DNA from 3 places in the Micromonospora sp. NPDC005413 genome. Region 2 is predicted to be linked to each of the others. Evidence: predicted binding sites of a transcription regulator. Region 2 holds the regulator's gene; each other region holds the start of a gene.

The links. The regulator HrcA, encoded in region 2, represses chaperone genes, less so after heat shock. The targets are predictions, from matches to a motif close to GGTTNGCACNCTCNNNNNGAGNGTGCNAACC.
Region 1: groES (co-chaperone GroES) is a predicted target of HrcA. The motif match lies at 2,223-2,253, and genes of this name have one in related genera.
Region 3: groL (chaperonin GroEL) is a predicted target of HrcA. The motif match lies at 1,947-1,977, and genes of this name have one in related genera.

The regions. Positions count from the first base shown of each region.
Region 1 is NZ_JBEXEV010000002.1:541,937-546,612, reverse strand. Features, by position in the region: gene ABZS37_RS05300 (substrate-binding domain-containing protein) at 1-202, opposite strand, end outside; gene ybaK (Cys-tRNA(Pro) deacylase) at 381-860, opposite strand; gene ABZS37_RS05290 (methyltransferase domain-containing protein) at 871-2,067, opposite strand; gene groES (co-chaperone GroES) at 2,386-2,700, shown strand; gene groL (chaperonin GroEL) at 2,771-4,405, shown strand; gene ABZS37_RS05275 (molybdopterin-dependent oxidoreductase) at 4,576-4,676, shown strand, end outside.
Region 2 is NZ_JBEXEV010000032.1:64,744-69,419, reverse strand. Features, by position in the region: gene ABZS37_RS26390 (16S rRNA (uracil(1498)-N(3))-methyltransferase) at 1-350, opposite strand, end outside; gene dnaJ (molecular chaperone DnaJ) at 352-1,497, opposite strand; gene hrcA (heat-inducible transcriptional repressor HrcA) at 1,571-2,593, opposite strand; gene ABZS37_RS26375 (DUF4870 domain-containing protein) at 2,819-3,460, shown strand; gene hemW (radical SAM family heme chaperone HemW) at 3,517-4,676, opposite strand, start outside.
Region 3 is NZ_JBEXEV010000006.1:88,511-93,186, reverse strand. Features, by position in the region: gene ABZS37_RS10595 (GNAT family N-acetyltransferase) at 1-88, opposite strand, end outside; gene ABZS37_RS10590 (cold-shock protein) at 425-628, shown strand; gene ABZS37_RS10585 (hypothetical protein) at 982-1,899, shown strand; gene groL (chaperonin GroEL) at 2,170-3,792, shown strand; gene ABZS37_RS10575 (hypothetical protein) at 3,849-4,097, opposite strand; gene ABZS37_RS10570 (GNAT family N-acetyltransferase) at 4,184-4,676, opposite strand, start outside.

The DNA of each region.
Region 1 (4,676 bases), on a different contig from region 2:
CGGCGGCCTTGAACGCCTCTTCCAGGAACCGACGGTCCGCGGTCTCCCAGCGGGCGGAGGACTTGCTGTCCGGGAGGATCACGCCGATCTTGGGGGTCTTGGCGGAGTCGGCCGTGCCGGAGTCGGAGTCGCTGCCACAGGCGGTCAAGCCGCCGGTCGTGAGCAGGCCCACGGCGGCGATGGTGAGGATCCCCTTACGCATGTGCAGGGTCCTTTCGGGGGTGGGGGAGGTGTTGTTTTGTTGTGTCCGGCAACGTATTGCGCACCGTCGTGAGTCCACAAGGCTGCGCAGGTGTCAAGTTCGTTGGGAGCGATAACAATTCAGCAACGCGACTGTTACTCCCTGGCTACCCAGGAGGAGTCGACCGTAATGAAAGCCCTCAGCGGGTCTGCAACGGCGCGGTGCGGGCGTCGGTCAGCGCCACCAGATCCGCCGCGGCCAGTTCGAGTTGCAGGCCGCGCCGACCGGCCGAGACGTAGATCGTCGGGAGGGTCAACGCGGAGTCGTCCAGCACGGTGGGCAGCCGCCGACGCTGCCCCAGCGGGCTGATCCCACCGCGTACGTAGCCGGTGGCGCGCTCGGCGACCGCACGGTCGGCCAGCACCGCCCGCTTGCCACCGACCGCAGCCGCGAGTGCCTTGAGATCCAGCTCGCCGGTGACCGGGACGACCGCCACGGTGAGCGCGCCGTCGACCTCGGTCACCAGCGACTTGAACACGCGCTCCGGTGCCACGCCGAGCGCGACCGCCACCAACGCGCCGTAGTTCGGGGCGTCCGGCGCCACCCGGTACGGATGGGTGCGATGCGCGACTCCGCGCTTGACCACCAGTGCCGTTGCCGGAGTGCCCTGTCCTGCCACGCCACCGACGCTAGTCGACCGGCCGGCCGACGAGCACCGTCGGTGCGCCGCCAACCCGGGTGAGCACCAGGCTCGCCGCCGCGTCGCCAGCCAACCGCAGATCCCGCCGAAGCTGCTCCGGGGTGAGCGCGGAACCGCGCTTGAGGATCTCCACCCGGCCCACCTGACGGTCCCGCAGCAGCGCCCGCAGGCGCTTGAGCGAGAACGGCAGCACGTCGGTGATCTCCAGGCAGCGCGCGTACGGAGTGCGGGTCGGGTGGTCGGCGTAGAGGTAGGCGATGCTCGGATCGCCGAGGGTGGCGTCCAGTTCGTCGGCCAGTTCGGCGACGAGGTGCGCGCGGACCACCGCCGGGTCCGGGTCGTACAGGTAGCGGCGCGGCGGCCCGACCGGCGCTTCGTTGGCGCCCGAGCCGATGAGCTGGTGGCAGTGGGCCTCGACGCCCTCCTGTCGGTAGAGCGTGGCGCGGCGGGGCACCTCCGCCAGCTCGCCGCACCAGAGCGCGGCCTCGACCAGGTCGCCGTCCACGCCAACCCACTCCGCCTCCGCGCCGGCCGGGATGAGCGCGTGGTCCAGGCCCGGTGCCACCTTCACCACGGTGCGCGGCACCCGCTCGGCCAGCCCGGTGACGAAATCCCACGGTGGCGAGTAGGCACGCGGGTCGAAGATCCGTCGCCCGGTGCCGGTCGTGCGTCGGGCCGGGTCGCAGAAGACCCCGTCGACCCGGGACACGTCGAACGCGGTGGCATCTCCGCACTCGACCGTGAACAACTCGGCCAGCCCGGCCGCCGCGGCGTTGGCGGCGGCCATCGCGGCGGTCACCGGGTCGGCCTCCACCCCGTACACCCGGATGCCGGCGCGGGCGGCGGCCAGCGCGTCGGCGCCGAGGCCACAGCCGAGGTCGGCCAGGGTGCGCACGCCGGCCGCGTACAGCCGGGCGGCCCGACGGTCGGCGACCACCCGACGGGTGGCCTGCTCCAGGCCTGGGCGGGTGAGGAACATCCCAGCGGCGGTCGGGCCGAACTTGCCGACCGCCCGGCGGCGCAGCTCGGCCTGGGTGAGCGCCGCCGCGGCCAGCGTCGGCGGCACCCCGGCCGCGCGCAGCGCCGACGCCGCGGCCAACGGATCACCGCCGGCCAGCCCGGCCGCCGCCGTGAGCGCGGCCGACCCCTCGGGGGTACGCAGCGCCGCCAGCTGATCGAGATCCACCCGGCCATTGTCCCGGCCCGGCCGGGCTGCCCGGACGGTGGTGTCAGTCGGTGGGCGTGGCGGCTGTTGCGGTGACGACTGGCGGAACTGTGGCGACACGGAGGACGGCGCGCTGGCACTCTCCTTGACGGAGTGCTAGCCACGGAATAACCTGCGATTAGCACTCTCACCCTGAGGGTGCCAGCTTCCGGGTCTCGCGACCCGGGTGCGCACGCCAGGCGGACCGGCACCCGCGACGACGGCCCCGCCCGGTGGCATGAGGCAATTGACGCTGGTCGGCCCCGCCGGCCAGCAACGAAACCAGTACCCCAGGAGGGTATGCCCGTGACTACGGCGACCAAGGTAGCGATCAAGCCGCTCGAGGACCGGATTCTGGTCCAGGCGAACGAGGCTGAGACCACCACGGCGTCGGGCATCGTGATCCCCGACACCGCCAAGGAGAAGCCGCAGGAGGGCACTGTCCTCGCTGTCGGCCCGGGGCGCGTTGACGACTCCGGCAACCGGATCCCGGTTGACGTGACCGTCGGCGACACCGTCCTTTACTCGAAGTACGGCGGCACCGAGGTCAAGTACGCGGGCGAGGAGTACCTGGTGCTCTCCGCCCGCGACGTCCTCGCGGTCATCGAGAAGTAAGCAACCGATCAGTGTCACTGCCCCGGTCCGGCTCGCCGGGCCGGGGCAATGGCGCTTCGAAGGGACATACATGGCGAAGATCCTGAGCTTCTCGGACGACGCCCGGCACCTGCTGGAGCACGGTGTCAACGCCCTCGCGGATGTGGTCAAGGTCACCCTCGGCCCGCGCGGGCGCAACGTCGTCCTGGACAAGAAATTCGGTGCGCCCACGATCACCAACGATGGTGTGACCATCGCCAAGGAGATCGAGCTCACCAACCCGTACGAGAACCTTGGCGCGCAGCTGGTCAAGGAGGTGGCGACCAAGACCAACGACGTCGCCGGCGACGGGACCACCACCGCGACCGTGCTGGCCCAGGCGATGGTTCGTGAGGGTCTGCGCAACGTCACCGCCGGCACCAACCCGGCCGGCATCAAGCGGGGCATCGACGCGGCGGCCGTCAAGGTCTCCGAGGCGCTGCTCGGCCGTGCCGCAGAGGTCACCACCAAGGAGTCGATCGCGAACGTGGCGACGATCTCCGCGCAGGACGCCACGATCGGTGATCTGATCGCCGAGGCGATGGAGCGGGTCGGCCGCGACGGTGTCATCACCGTCGAGGAGGGCACCATGCTCACCACCGAGCTGGAGGTGACCGAGGGTCTCCAGTTCGACAAGGGCTTCATCTCGCCGAACTTCGTCACCGACCTGGAGGGTCAGGAGTCCGTCCTTGAGGACGCGTACATCCTGGTCACCACCCAGAAGATCTCGGCGATCGAGGAGCTGCTGCCGCTGCTGGAGAAGGTCCTGCAGAACAGCAAGCCCCTGCTGATCATCGCCGAGGACGTGGACGGCCAGGCGCTCTCCACACTGGTGGTCAACTCGCTGCGCAAGACCCTCAAGGTCTGCGCGGTCAAGGCTCCGGGCTTCGGTGACCGGCGCAAGGCGATGCTCCAGGACATTGCGATCTCCACGGGCGCCGAGCTGGTCGCCCCGGAGCTGGGCTACAAGATCGACCAGGTCGGCCTGGAGGTGCTCGGCACCGCCCGGCGCGTCGTGGTCGACAAGGAGAACACCACGATCGTCGACGGCGGCGGCCAGAAGTCCGACGTCGCCGACCGGGTGTCCCAGATCCGCAAGGAGATCGAGGCCTCCGACTCCGACTGGGACCGGGAGAAGCTGGCCGAGCGGCTGGCGAAGCTCTCCGGTGGCATCGCCGTGATCAAGGCGGGTGCGGCGACCGAGGTCGAGATGAAGGAGCGCAAGCACCGCATCGAGGACGCCATCGCGGCGACCAAGGCTGCGGTCGAGGAGGGCACCGTGCCCGGCGGCGGCGCCGCCCTGGTGCAGATCCGCTCGGTCCTCGACGACGACCTGGGCTTCACCGGTGACGAGAAGGTCGGCGTCTCGGTCGTGCGCAAGTCGCTCGTCGAGCCGCTGCGCTGGATCGCTCAGAACGCCGGTCACGACGGTTACGTCGTGACCCAGAAGGTCGCCGACATGCAGTGGGGCAACGGCCTCGACGCCGCCACCGGCGAGTACGTCGACCTGGTCAAGGCCGGCATCATCGACCCGGTGAAGGTGACCCGCAACGCGGTCACCAACGCCGCCTCGATCGCCGGTCTGCTGCTCACCACGGAGAGCCTCGTGGTGGAGAAGCCGGAGAAGGCCGAGCCGGCCGCCGCCGGCGGGCACGGCCACGGCCACCAGCACGGCCCGGGCTTCTGACCCGGTAGCGATACCCGTCCCGGGGCACACCGCCGTATGGCGATGTGCCCCGGCTCGTCTTGCGGGTCATCACCGGACGTTGACGTTGACGTTGACGTCGGCGTCGGCGTCGGCGTTGCCGTTGCCGCTGACGTTGGCGACTGGGCGCGATGATCGCGCACACTGGGCCGATGAGCACCACGTCACGGCGGTACGCCGCGCTGGCCGGAGTGACCGCCGCGGCCGTCGCGATCGGGATCGCCGAACCAGTGGCAGTGCTGACCGGTCCTCG
Region 2 (4,676 bases):
CACTGGGTCACCGAGCGGGCGGCCGCCCAGGGCACGATCTCGTCGACCCCGACCTCGGTCATCGCCTGCACGGCCAGTTCACCCCGGTCGCCCTTGGCGATGCCCTGCACGGTCACCAGCCGGGGTACGGGCGCGTCCGCGTACCCCCGGGAGGTGACGGTGAGGTCCAGGCTGCCCCGGCCGACGGCGGTGACCACGGTGGCGGCTGTGCCACCCCGGCCGTCGGCGAGCAGCAACTCCTCGCCGACCCGCAGGCGCTGCACGGTCGCCGCGTGGTGTCCCTCCGGACCGTCCAGGGTCAGCGCGTCGCCGGTGGGCAGCGCATCGACCAGGAACAGCGGCGCGGACACCTCAGGCGTGCCCGTTGAACGCGTCGCGCATCCGGGAGAAGAAGCCGCCCTGCTTGGACAGCTCGGCGACCTCCTCACCGCGGGTCTTGGCGAAGTCGCGCAGCATCTTCTCCTGGTCCGGGTCGAGCTTGGTGGGCGTCCGGACGTCCAGGTGCACGTAGAGGTCGCCCCGGCCGGTGCCGCGCAGGTGCGGCACACCCCGGGCGCGCAGCCGCAGCGTGCTGGCCGGCTGGGTGCCGGCCTTGACGTCGACCGTCTCCTCGCTGTCCAGGGTCTTGATGGTCAGCCGGGTGCCGAGCGCCGCCGCCGTCATCGGCACGGTGACGCGGCAGTGCAGGTCGTCGCCCTTGCGGGAGTACACGTCGTGCGGCCGCTCGTGGATCTCCACGTAGAGGTCACCGGCGGTGCCGCCACCCGGGCCCACCTCGCCCTGCTGGGCCAGCCGGATCCGCATGCCGTCCTCGACGCCGGCCGGGATCTTGACGGTCAGCGAGCGGCGGGTGCGCACCCGGCCGTCGCCGGCGCAGGTGGGGCAGGGGTGCGGGATGGTGGTGCCGTAGCCCTGGCACACGGTGCACGGCCGGGCGGAGACCACCTGGCCGAGGAAGGTGCGCTGCACCGACTGCACCTCGCCGCGACCGCCGCACGCCTCGCAGGTCGCCAGGTGGGTGCCGGCGGCCGTGCCGGCGCCGGAGCAGGTGGTGCAGAGGACCGCGGTGTCGACGGTGATCGGCGCCTCGACGCCGAACGCCGTCTCGTGCAGGTCGAGCTCGAGCCGCAGGATCGCGTCGGCGCCCGGCCGGGTACGCGGGCGGGGGCCACGGGCGCCACCCGCCGCCCCGCCGAAGAACGCGTCCATGATGTCCTGGAAACCGACGAACGGGCCGGCTCCGCCGGGGCCACCCGGGCCTCCGGCACCGCCGCCACCCGGGGCGAGCGGGTCGCCACCCAGGTCGACGATCTGCCGCTTTCGGTCGTCCGAGAGGACCTCGTACGCGGCGTTGATGTCCTTGAACTTCTCCTGAGCCTCCGGGTCCGGATTGACGTCCGGGTGGAACTGGCGCGCCAGCTTGCGATAGGCGCGCTTGATCTCGTCATCGGAGGCTTCCCGGCTCACACCGAGAATGCCGTAGTAGTCCCTGGCCACTGCGTTCCGTGTCCTCATGTTCGTCTCGCGTTGCGCCGATCCGGCGGCAGCAGCCGGCCGTCGGCCCTGACTGTCAGTTCTGGGCCAGCAACTCGCCCACGTAGCGTGCCACGGCGCGCACCGTGGCGATGTTGCCGGGGTAGTCCATCCGGGTGGGCCCCAGCACCCCCAGGCCGCCCACGATGGTGGCGCCCGGGCCGTACCCGGTGCTGACCACCGAGGCGGCGCGCAGGTTGTCGAACTCGTTCTCGTCGCCGATCAGCACCCGGGTCGTGCTCGGCTCAGTCTCACCGATGAGCTTGAGGAGCACGACCTCTTCCTCCAGTGCTTCGAGGATCGGCCGCAGGGAGCCCTGGAAGTCGAGCAGGCCGCCCCGGGTGAGGTTAGCGGTGCCGGCCAGCGCGATCCGTTCCTCGTGCCGCTCGACCAGCGTCTCCAGCAACACCGTGGCGAGGGTGGTCATCGTCGGACGCAGCTCGGCCGGCGCCTCCTCGACCAGCGTCTGCACCAGCGGCGGCGTATCGGACAGCCGGGCGCCGGTGAGCTTTTCGTTGACCAGCCGACGCAGATCGGTGACGTTCTCGGCGGGCACCGGGCCGGGCAGCTCCACCAGCCGCTGCTCCACACGCCCGGTGTCGGCGATCATGACGAGCATCAACCGGGTGGTGGAGATCGGCACCAGCTCCAGGTGACGCACCGAGGAGCGGGCCAGGCTCGGGTACTGCACGACGGCCACCTGCCGGGTCAGCTGAGCGAGCAGCCGCACCGTGCGGTGCACCACGTCGTCGAGGTCGACCGCGCCGACCAGGAAGCGCTCGATGGCGCGGCGCTCGGCCGGGCTGAGCGGCTTGACTCTGGACAGCCGGTCGACGAAGAGCCGGTAGCCACGGTCGGTGGGCACCCGGCCGGCACTGGTGTGCGGCTGCCGGATGTAGCCCTCCTCCTCCAGCACGGCCATGTCGTTGCGGACCGTGGCCGGGGAGACCCCGAGCTGGTGCCGCTCGACCAACGCCTTGCTGCCGACCGGCTCCTGGGTGGAGACGTAGTCCTCGACGATCGCGCGGAGCACGGCCAGTTTCCGGTCGTCGAGACCCATCCTCCGCACCTCCTGTCACACGTCGGCCGCCGGCACCGTGACCCGGCCGGGCCGTCCTGGCACTCGACTGTAGCGAGTGCCAGTCTACGTCGGCGTACCCGCCAGCGCGATGATCAACGACGGTCCATCGGTGCGGCCCGCGCCACCTCGCTGGGCCGATCGGCCCACACTGCCGGGCGGTGTCGCTCTGGTGCGGCGTTGCCACGGGCCCCTACGGTGGCACCCATGACTGAACCTCCTCGCCCTCCCGGAGCGGGTGACCCCGGCAACTACCCGCCGGAGCCGACCTCCCCGGGCTCGTTCCCTTCGGCCGAGCCGCCCACCGCACCACTGTCCGGGGCACCCGGCCCGGGCGGGTATCCCCCGGCCGGTGGCTATCCGCCGCCCACCGGTGACCAACCGCCGTCAGGTGGCTACCCTCCGGCGGGTGGCTACCCTCCGCCCGGCGGCTTTCCCCCGCCCGGGGGTTTTCCGCCCGGTGGCTATCCGCCCGGTGGCGCCTACGGCGGCCCCGGCGGCGGCTACGCCAACAATGAGGACAAGACCTGGGCGCTGGTCGCGCACTTCGGCGGGGCCCTCGGCGCGCTGATCAGCTTTGGTCCGCTGGGCTTCGTCGCCCCGCTCATCGCCTTCCTGGCCCGCGGCAACCAGTCGCCGACCGTCCGGGCGCACGCCCTGGCCGCCCTGAACTTCCAGATCCTCTGGTCGATCATCGCGTTCGTGCTGCTCTTCGTGAGCTGGTGCCTGCTCTTCCTGCCCAGCATCGCCGTCGTAGTGATCCAGATCCTGTTCGGGATCATCGCCGGCATGAAGGCCAACGAGGGCACGCCCTACCGGTACCCGATGTCGGCCAACTTCATCAAGTGACCCCCGGGCCGGCCGCTCCCCCGGCCGGCCCGCAGTACCGCTACCGGCGCGCCCGCTCAGGGCAGCAGGTCGCGCACGACCGCGTCGGCGAGCAGCCGGCCGCGCAGGGTGAGCACCGCCCGGCCGGCCGCGTACTCCGGTGCGGCCAGCAGGCCGCCGGCCAGCGCCCGCTCGGCGCCCGCGCGGCCAGTGGCGTCGAGCACCGCCAGCGGCAGGCCGCTGGCGAGCCGCAGCCGGAGCATCACGTCCTCCATGTGGGCCTCGTCGACGGTGAGCACCTCCCGGGCCAGGCCGGGTGACGCTCCCGCGGCGAGCCGCTGGGCGTACGCCGAGGGGTGCTTGACGTTCCACCAGCGCACCCCGCCGACGTGGCTGTGGGCCCCCGGCCCCAGCCCCCACCAGTCCGCGCCGGTCCAGTACAGCAGGTTGTGCCGGCATCGGGCCTCGTCGGTGCGGGCCCAGTTGGAGACCTCGTACCAGGACAGGCCGGCCGCGTCGAGGGCGGCCTCCGCGGCCAGGTAGCGGTCCGCGGCGACGTCGTCACTGGGGTACGCCAGCTCGCCGCGCCGCATCCGGGCGGCGAGCCGGGTGCCGTCCTCGACGATCAGGGCGTACGCGCTGACGTGGTCCACCCCGGCGGCCACGACCTGGTCCAGCGAGGCGGCGAAGTCCTCGGCCCGCTCCCCCGGTGTCCCGTAGATCAGGTCCAGGTTGACGTGCTCGAACCCGGCGTCCCGCGCCTCCAGGGCGGCGGCGGTGGCCCGGCCGGCGCTGTGTTTGCGGTCCAGGATCGCCAGCACCCCCGGGGAGGCGGACTGCATGCCCAGCGAGATCCGGGTGTAGCCGGCGGCCCGCAGCAGCTTCAACGATTCCGGGGTGACCGATTCCGGGTTGGCCTCGGTGGTCACCTCGGCGTCGGCGGCCAGCCCCCAGGTGCGGTCGATGCCGTCGAGGATGCGGGCCAGGTCGTCGGCGGGGAGCAGGGTGGGCGTGCCACCGCCGACGAAGACCGTGTCGACCCGGGGCGGTGGGCTGTCGCCGAGCACCCGGGCGGCGAGTGCCAGCTCGGCCAGCACGGTGTCGGCGTACCCCTCGCGGCTGGCGCCGCCGCCCAGCTCGGCCGCCGTGTAGGTGTTGAAGTCGCAGTAGCCGCAGCGGCTGGCGCAGAACGGGACGTGCACGTACACGCCGAAGCCGCGCGCGCCGACCGCCGTGG
Region 3 (4,676 bases), on a different contig from region 2:
GCAGTGCTCGCATCCGGGCGGCGTCCTCCGGCCGAACCCGACGGATCTCCGCCTGGCGAACAACGGTTGAGCCGGTAGCGGTGGTCATGTCCGCATGCCTACCACAGGTGCTGGACGCCGTTTTCCGAGCTGTGCCCGATCTCCGTCGCCTCGCGGCACCGCCTCGTTCTCTTTTGCCGACGGTACTCATGGGCGTAAATCTGATTGATCGAAAACCTGGGTGGCCGGCGCGGCTGGAGGCGGCGCCGGAGCGCCCGGGAGTATGCCCGATTTGTGGGCGGTGCGCGGGCGTCGCTCCTCGTGTAGCGTGCGATTTCGGTCACCTCTTTCAGTGGTCGTCATCGATCGCTGAGGCGGGTCCGAGGGCGCCCGGCCGCGCCGTGCGCCGGGCAGGCAACGCCGTGCAGAGTGAGGGAAGTGCACCGTGGCACAGGGCGCCGTGAAGTGGTTCAACGCCGAAAAGGGCTACGGCTTCATCGCCGTCGACGGCGGTCAGGACGTGTTCGTTCACTTCTCCGCGATCGAGATGGACGGCTACAAGGCGCTGGACGACGGCCAGCGGGTGGAGTTCGAGATCGCCCAGGGCCAGAAGGGCCCGCAGGCGGAGCACGTACGCATCGTCGCCTGAGTTCCGTCCCCGATCGGCCCCGCGCGTCGGGGCTGCGGCGCGGGCGCGCACCCGGGAAGATCGTGAACCGTTCCAGCCGATGCTGAGGAGCGTTCATGACCGACCAGCCACCCTCGCCCACCCCACCCCCCGGGCCGGGGGAGTCGGGCCCGTTCGACCCGGCCTCGCCCGCCAGCGGTTCTGGCGCGGCACCGGGCACGCCGCCCGCCTCTGAGCCGCCGCCCGGGCCGACCCAGGGTTGGGGTCAAGCCGGCCCCGTCGGTCCGCCGCCCGGCTGGGATCCCGCGCAGGGAGGTTGGGGTCCGCCGCCTCCTGGGTGGGTGTTTCCGCCCACTGGCGGCTACCCGCCCGGGGTGGGTCCCTACGGAGGGCAGCCGTGGTATCCAGGGCCGCCGACCGGCTGGTACCCGCCGGGTCATGGCCTCGACCCCAACGATGCCCTGGTCACTCCGCCCGGTGCCGGTATCCAGGGCTGGCTCAGCCGGTTCAACGGGGCGCTGCGTCGAGGTTGGCGGCAGTTGGTGCCGATCCTGCTCCTCACCCAGGTGCTGCCGGCGGCGGTCCTCTCGGTCATCTCGCTGGGCGTGGACCCGTCGGCCGGCTGGGAGACGCAGGCCGAGTTGGACCCGGCGGGCGGGCTGCCGGACAACTTCGCCCTCGACCTGGCAACGCTTCTCGTGGCGCTGATCGGCGGCAGCCTGCTCATTGGTCTGGTGCAGGCGGTGGGGTGGGCCGCCGGCAGTTGGGTGATCACTCAGCAGGCGGCCGGCAGGCCGGCCAGCATCGACGCGGCGCTGCGGTACGGCGTGCGCCGGGCGCTCGGCCTGTGGGGTTGGACTCTGCTGATCAGTGTGCTCGTCGGTGTAGGTGTCTGTTTCTGCGTACTGCCGGGCATCTACCTGGCGTTCGCGCTGAGCATGGCCGGCCCGGTCTACCTCTTTGAACGGCAGAACCCGATCGGCCGGTCGTTCCGGATGTTCCACGACCGGCTCGGGCTGTTGCTCGGCCGGGTGGCGCTGGTGGGCGGGGTGGTGATCGTCGGCAGCATGATTCCCGGTTTCCTGGAGTCGCTGGGCACCGTCGCGTTCGGTCCGGACCCGCTGGCGTCGCCGGGCGCCGCGGTCGGGGCGGTGGCCGTGATCGGGGTCACTGCGGTGCTGGCCCTGCCGGCCCACCTCGTCCAGTTGGTCGGCCTGCTGATCACATACACCGAGCAGCGGGCCCATGAGGCGCCGGTAAACGCTGCCGGACTGGCAGCGGAACTCGGCTGAGCGGCCCCATCGTGCTTGCACTCGGCAGGGGAGAGTGCTAAACAAGTCATTGGCACTCGCATACCGTGAGTGCCAATGGTCGGGACGGTGGGGCCAGGTTGCACCGGCGTGGAGACGCCGGGGCGACACATGGCCGGTCGTCGCGGGCTATCCGGCCCGGCCGAAGGACGTCGTCGTCGCCAGGTGGCGACGTCCCAAGGTGCGTACACCAGGCGGCCCATCCGGGGCACATCTCGGGTGGCCCGTGAGTGTCCAGGAGGACAACGCCGTATGGCCAAGATGATCGCGTTCGACGAAGAGGCGCGCCGCGGCCTCGAGCGGGGCATGAACCAGCTCGCCGACGCCGTAAAGGTGACCCTCGGCCCCAAGGGCCGCAACGTCGTGCTCGAGAAGAAGTGGGGTGCCCCCACCATCACCAACGATGGTGTGAGCATCGCCAAGGAGATCGAGCTCGAGGACCCGTACGAGAAGATCGGCGCTGAGCTGGTCAAGGAGGTCGCCAAGAAGACCGACGACGTTGCCGGTGACGGCACGACGACGGCGACCGTCCTGGCCCAGGCCCTGGTTCGCGAGGGCCTGCGCAACGTGGCCGCTGGCGCCAACCCGATGGCCCTGAAGCGGGGCATCGAGGCTGCGGTCGCGAGCGTCTCGGAGGAGCTGTCCAAGCTCGCCAAGGACGTCGAGACCAAGGAGCAGATCGCCTCCACCGCCTCCATCTCCGCTGGCGACAGCACCGTCGGCGAGATCATCGCCGAGGCGATGGACAAGGTCGGCAAGGAAGGCGTCATCACCGTCGAGGAGAGCAACACCTTCGGGCTGGAGCTGGAGCTCACCGAGGGTATGCGCTTCGACAAGGGCTACATCTCGGCCTACTTCATGACCGACCCGGAGCGTATGGAGGCCGTCTTCGACGACCCGTACATCCTGATCGCCAACAGCAAGATCTCGTCGGTGAAGGACCTGCTCCCGATCCTGGAGAAGGTCATGCAGTCGGGCAAGCCGCTGCTGATCATCGCCGAGGACCTGGAGGGCGAGGCTCTCGCCACCCTGGTGGTCAACAAGGTCCGTGGCACCTTCAAGTCTGTCGCCGTCAAGGCGCCGGGCTTCGGTGACCGCCGCAAGGCCATGCTGACCGACATCGCCATCCTCGCCGGTGGCCAGGTCATCAGCGAGGAGGTCGGCCTCAAGCTCGACGCCGCCAGCCTCGACATGCTGGGCCGCGCCCGCAAGGTCGTGGTGACCAAGGACGAGACCACCATCGTCGACGGTGCCGGTGACGCCGAGCAGATCCAGGGCCGGGTCAACCAGATCCGGGCCGAGATCGACAAGAGCGACTCCGACTACGACCGGGAGAAGCTGCAGGAGCGGCTGGCCAAGCTGGCCGGCGGCGTTGCGGTCATCAAGGTCGGCGCGGCCACCGAGGTCGAGCTCAAGGAGCGCAAGCACCGCATCGAGGACGCCGTTCGCAACGCGAAGGCGGCCGTCGAAGAGGGCATCGTCCCGGGTGGTGGCGTCGCGCTGGTGCAGGCCGGCAAGACCGCCTTCGACAAGCTCGACCTGGTCGGCGACGAGGCGACCGGTGCGAACATCGTCAAGGTCGCGCTGGACGCCCCGCTGCGGCAGATCGCCGTCAACGCCGGCCTTGAGGGCGGCGTCGTGGTGGAGAAGGTCCGTAACCTCGAAGCGGGTCACGGCCTCAACGCCGCCAACGGCGAGTACGTTGACCTGCTGGCCGCGGGCATCATCGACCCGGCCAAGGTGACGCGCTCGGCGCTGCAGAACGCCGCTTCCATCGCGGCGCTCTTCCTCACCACCGAAGCCGTTGTCGCGGACAAGCCGGAGAAGAACCCGGCTGCCCCGGCTGGCCCGGGTGGCGGGGACATGGACTTCTGAGTCCAGATCCGACACAGAACGGGGCGGGCCGCTGACGCGGTCCGCCCCGTTCGTCGTCAGGTCGGTAGTGGGCGCTGGTTGCGCCGCTTCTGCGCCCGGTCGTACGGCGGAAGCAGTTGGATCGGGGCGTCCACCATCTCCTGCGGCTCCTCGACCATCGCCGACTCGCCGTCGGTGGTCATCTCGGCCAGTTGCTCGGCGTCGCCGTAGTCGAGCCGGTCGAATGGCAGTTGGCCGGGGAGTTCGCCGACCGGTTTCCAGGTGATCGGCGGGCCGTCCTCGGTCTTGTCGTCATCCGTGGTCATGGCTGCCTCCTCTACCGAAACGGTAGGGGGCGTCGATGGCCGATGCGGGCGAATGGCGCTATCAGGGCCTATATCCTATTCGCCCCTTATTCTGCGCCGACTGTCCGCCGGTACAGGAAGAAGACCCGCTCGATCCGGGCACCCGCGCTGCCCGAGTAGAACGGCACCGGCCCCACCCAGCCGATCTGCGCCCGGCCCACCCCTGCCGCCTGCTGGTCTTGTAGGCAGCGCCGCAGCAGCACCCCACCAATGCCCGACCCCTCGGCAGCCGGCGCGGTGCCCATCGGCCCGAACCAACTCGGCCGGGACGACCCGTACGCGGCGAAGCCCAACACCTCGCCACCCCGCTCCGCCAGGTGACAACCGGCGCCGGCACGACCCACCGATCCGGCCAACTCGCCGTCCCACGTGCCACCGAAGGTGGACCGGGCGAACGCGGCCAGCGCCGGCAGGTCCGCCGGCTCCGCACGGCGTACGGTGACGCCCTGATCGGCCAGCCGCCGTTCCGCCGCCTCGGTGGACCGCAGCGCCGGCGACCCGTCGTACGACAGGTCGGCCGTCATGTTCCAGGCGGTCCGG